2 regions of the Micromonospora sp. WMMC264 genome follow, and region 2 is predicted to be linked to the other one. Evidence: riboswitches for the same ligand, from Rfam matches in the RefSeq annotation. Region 2 holds a riboswitch; the other holds the start of a gene.
What was found. A riboswitch is a leader RNA that binds a small molecule or an ion and turns the genes downstream of it on or off. The one in region 2 is predicted to bind cyclic di-AMP.
Positions count from the first base shown of each region.

Region 1: it holds a riboswitch for cyclic di-AMP, as region 2 does, so the genes downstream of both, O7542_RS15710 (C39 family peptidase) here and O7542_RS25545 (C40 family peptidase) in region 2, are expected to answer to the same signal.

Region 1 covers NZ_CP114907.1:3,675,368-3,677,562, reverse strand. Annotated here, with positions in the region: gene O7542_RS15715 (hypothetical protein) at 1-355, shown strand, start outside; cyclic di-AMP (ydaO/yuaA leader) riboswitch at 656-796, shown strand; gene O7542_RS15710 (C39 family peptidase) at 1,003-1,836, shown strand; gene O7542_RS15705 (alpha/beta hydrolase) at 2,103-2,195, shown strand, end outside.
Region 2 covers NZ_CP114907.1:5,752,615-5,754,809, forward strand. Annotated here, with positions in the region: gene dcd (dCTP deaminase) at 1-48, shown strand, start outside; gene O7542_RS25545 (C40 family peptidase) at 113-1,144, opposite strand; cyclic di-AMP (ydaO/yuaA leader) riboswitch at 1,158-1,295, opposite strand; gene O7542_RS25550 (peptidoglycan recognition family protein) at 1,534-2,195, shown strand, end outside.

The DNA.
Region 1 (2,195 bases), 2.1 Mb from region 2:
CGCCGCCATGACGGCGCACTGGCGCGGCGACCTGTCCGCCCGGCAACTCGCCGACGTGCTGGCGCGCCGCAACGGGTGGGACCCGCGCCGGCACCCGGCCGAGCAGGAGATCGTGCTGGCCCGGGCCGTACGGGACCGGCGCCGGACCGGCTGGGAGAGCGCCGCCGAGCGGGAGCGGCAGGCGTGGCGGGACGCCGAACTGGCCGCCGAGGCCGCCCGTACGCTCGCCGCCGAGGCGTACGCGGCCACCCTGGCGGTGCGGCCCGCCCCGGTGTCCCGCGGCGTGGCGACGATCCCCCTGCCGGTCGGCGCGTCCGTCCGCAACGCCCGCTGGCGTCCGGCCCGGGTCGGCTGAGGCGACCGAATTGTTACCCGGAATGTGGTGAGCCGGCTCACCCCCGGCGCCGAAACGGGCGTGGAGCGCAGAACAGGCCAATGAGCCGCGCCATTGCCGGTCAGGCGCTCGCCGTCTGTCCCCTTTTCGCCTCCCGGGCGCCGTCACCACCGCTTGTCCCATTGAGTGAAGTGAGTAACCGGCTGTTCCGAAATCCGTTACCGGGGATCATGTTTACGCAGGTGGGAGCGCTTGGCAGGGGCAGTACCCGCCGGTAGTGTCGGCGCGTCCGGTGCGGTAACCGATCGCAGAAGGCGACGCCGCGCCGACCCGCCTAATCGTGTCATCACGAACCGGGGAACCATGAGCACCATCGGGGTGAATCCGCGGCCACTGCCGCGGTAGGGCGTACTTCCCGCCCGAATCCGTCAGCTAACCCGGTCGGCGGCCACGGAAGGAGTCCCATCCTCGTGCCCACCCCTCGATCGTCCCCCCGCCTCCACGGCTCCGCGGTACCCGCGCTCGCCTGACGCGACCGGCAAACCGCCCCTGGGCGCCCGGCATCGCGGGCGTACCCGTTCCCCCGGCCCATCCGGCCTGCCAGCACGTGTGAACCCCTCCACGTGCCGGGCCGGCGTGTGCCGATCACGCCCCCCGTGGAGGATTTCGTGAAGCACCACCTGAAGCGTCAGCTGCGGCGGATCGCCACCGAACGCCCGTACCAGATCATCGCCGGATCGGCCGCGGCGCTCGTGCTGGCCGCCGGCGCCGGCACCGCCCTCGCCGCCGGTGAGGACGCCCCGGTCCGGCAGGAGAACACCGCCTCGGTCGCCGAACTCGGCGCACGGCTCGGCGAGCCCGCCAGCCGCGGCGAGGCGCGCATCGTCGTCCCGCCGGCGTCGCCGAGCGCCGAGCCCAGCAAGTCGCCCAGCGCCTCCCCGTCGGCGAAGAAGGCCGCGGCGGACCCGGACGTCACCAAGGCCGCGCCGAAGCCGCCGTCGAGCAAGACGCTGGACTACGACTACCAGGCGCAGATCAACTACTACTACTGCGGCCCGGCCGCCGTGCGCAACGCGCTCAGCGCCACCGGCATCGAGCGCAGCCAGGACGCCCTCGCCGGCCCGCTCGGCACCACCGAGATGGGCACCAACTCGGCCGAGGACACCACGCGCGTGCTCAACCAGCAGGTCAAGGGCAACCCGTACCGGACCCGGATGATTCCCGGCTCGGCCAGCCCGGCCCAGATGGACCGGCTCCAGGCCGACGTGGTCGAGGCGATCAGCAACGGCCGCGGGGTCGTCGCGAACGTCGCCGGCACCGCCACCGACACCAACGGCGGCTGGCACTCGTTCCCGGGCGGCCACTACGTCGCGGTGATCGGTTACAAGGACGACGGCCGGATCGTGCGGATCGCCGACTCGGCCGACCCGTCGCTGCCGTCGTACTGGCTCACCACCATCGACCTGGCGCACTGGATCGCCAGCCGCGGCTACTCCGCCTGACCCTCCGCACCCCCGGAAGGCCGGCACCCCTCCCGGGGCGCCGGCCTTCCCCGTCCCCACCCGCCCTGGCCCGCCGCCCTCTCGGCGCGTCGATCTTGGACTTGTGGCGCCTGGTATGCCCGGCTCGCCCGCTATGGAAGGCACCACAACTCCAAGATCGGCGGCGAGGGCGAGGGCGAGGGCGAGGGCGGGCGGCGTGGGGCGTGGGGGCGGGTCGGTCGGGTTTGGTCTCGCGTGTCCGGGGCGGGCGGTGGCAGACTGCGCCAATGGGTGAAGCGACGGGGAACCGGCACCTGATTCTCCTGCACGGCATGGGCGCCACCGGCGAGGTGTGGCTGCCCTGGGCGCCGCTGCTGGAG
Region 2 (2,195 bases):
ACGCCGAGCCGGTCCTGGCAGAGCTGGCGCACCTGGCCGACGCGCTGACGCCGCCCGCAGTTGTTAAGAAGGGCCCCCTCCTCTACCGGAGGCGTTAAGAGGGGGCCCTTCCTTACACGCGGCCGTAGCTGTTGATGTCGCCGTCGTCGACCCGCTTCATCGTGATGGGCTTGCCGGACTGGGAGGCGTGCACCACCCAGCCGTCGCCCACGTACATCGCCACGTGGTGCAGGTCGCTGTAGTAGAAGACGAGGTCGCCGGCGCGCAGCTCGGCCCGGCTGATGCGCTTCGTCACGCCGTGCTGCTGGCGTGCGCTGTGCGGCAGCGAGACGCCGCCCTTGGCCCAGGCCGCCATGGTGAGGCCCGAGCAGTCGAAGTGGTCCGGGCCGGCGGCGCCCCAGACGTAGATCTTGCCGATCTGGGCGCAGGCGAACTTCACCGCCGCTCCGGCCGGGCCGCCGGGATAGCCGGCCGGGCAGGGCGCCGGGCGCAGCGGGCCGCCGCCGCCCTTGCCGTACACCTTGAGCCGCAGCTTCTCCAGCTTGGCGATCTCGGCGTCGATCTGCTTCTTCTTCGCCGCGAGCTGGGCCTCGGTGCGCGCCAGGCCGGCGATCATCTCGTCCAGCGGCTTCTTCTTCGCCGCCAGCTCGTCGCGCAGCGCGGCGACCGAGCGCACCTGCTCGTGCTGGCGGTGCGCGAAGCGGTCGAGCAGCTCCAGGCCGTCGACCAGGTCACCGGGTGAGCGGCTGCCGAGCAGCGCGTTGACCGTGGAGAGGTTGTCGGCCTTGTAGGCGTCGGCGGCGAGGCCGCCGACCTGACCGAGCGCGGCGTCCACCCGCGCCTGGAGGGGTGCGATCTGGCGGCCGAGCGCGTCGGCCTGCCTGCGCCGCGCGGCGAGCTGCTCGCGTACGTCGTTGACCTGCTCGATGACCGGTTCGAGCTTGTTCCAGTCGCGGTCGATCTGGGCCTCGATCTCGGCGACCGAGGGTTCGGCGTGTGCCGCAGTGGCGCCGCCGGTCAGTACGACGGCGGTGCCGACCAGTGCGGCGAGGGCGGTGGTGAAGCGGGACCAGCGGGAACGCGGCGCGGCGCTGGACCGGTCGACCGACCGGTTCGACGACGGCCGCGGGGCATGGAGTGCCACCGGGCGTCCGTACTCCTTCTTCCGTACCGCCTACCGGGTTAGCTGACGGATTCGGGCGGGAAGGGAGCCGCCCTACCGCAGCAGCGCTGCGGATTCACCCCAGGTACCTGGTTCCCCGGCTCGCCCGGAGGCGACTCGGCGGTGTCGGACCGTCACCGACCGGGTTGGACGGTGAGACGTGCGGCCGACGATTCACCAGAGTAGGGACCACCGTTATCGATCCGCAACTTCCAGCGCCGTGACACTCCGTACGCGATCCAGCGCCACACCGCGCACGGAGGTGAAATTTTCTTTCACGACTGATTACTTACTGGAAAGGTATTGACCGTCGCGGGTGTGCGGAGTGAGGGTGGAAACGCAGTGACCCCCATCCCTGTCCAGGAGGTTCGATGCATCTCTCCGCCCCGCCGTCGGGCAGACGGATACTGCTCGCCGCCGCCGTGGCCACGGCCACCGCGCTGGCGACCACCGGCCCGGTTACCGCCGCGCCGGACACGTCCGCGCCCGCGAGCGACCGGCAACAACAATACGCCGCCGCCGCGGCCGAGTACGGCGTGCCCCAGAACGTGCTGCTCGGTGTCTCCTATCTGGAGTCCCGCTGGGACACCCACCCGGGTCAGCCCAGCACCAGCGGCGGCTACGGCCCGATGCACCTGACCGACGCCGCGCACATCCTCGCCACGCCGGGCAGCGCCCACGTCGACGAGGACGAGGACCCGCGCGGCGACGACTCCCGGCCGCTGAAGCTCGACCCGGCCACCGCCGCCGCGCCGACGCGGGAGACGCCGCTGCCGAGCGCCTCGCTCCAGACGCTCGACGCGGCCGCCGCGCTCACCGGGCTGGACGCGGGGACGCTGCGCACCGACCCGGCCGCGAACATCCGCGGCGGCGCGGCGCTGCTGTCGTCGTACCAGAAGGCTCTGGGCGGGCCGGTCGGCGCCGGCACCGACCCGGCGGCCTGGTACGCCGCGGTGGCCCGCTACTCCGGCGCGGACACCGCCGACGCGGCGGCGGCCTTCGCCGACGAGGTCTACGACCAGCTCGGCCAGGG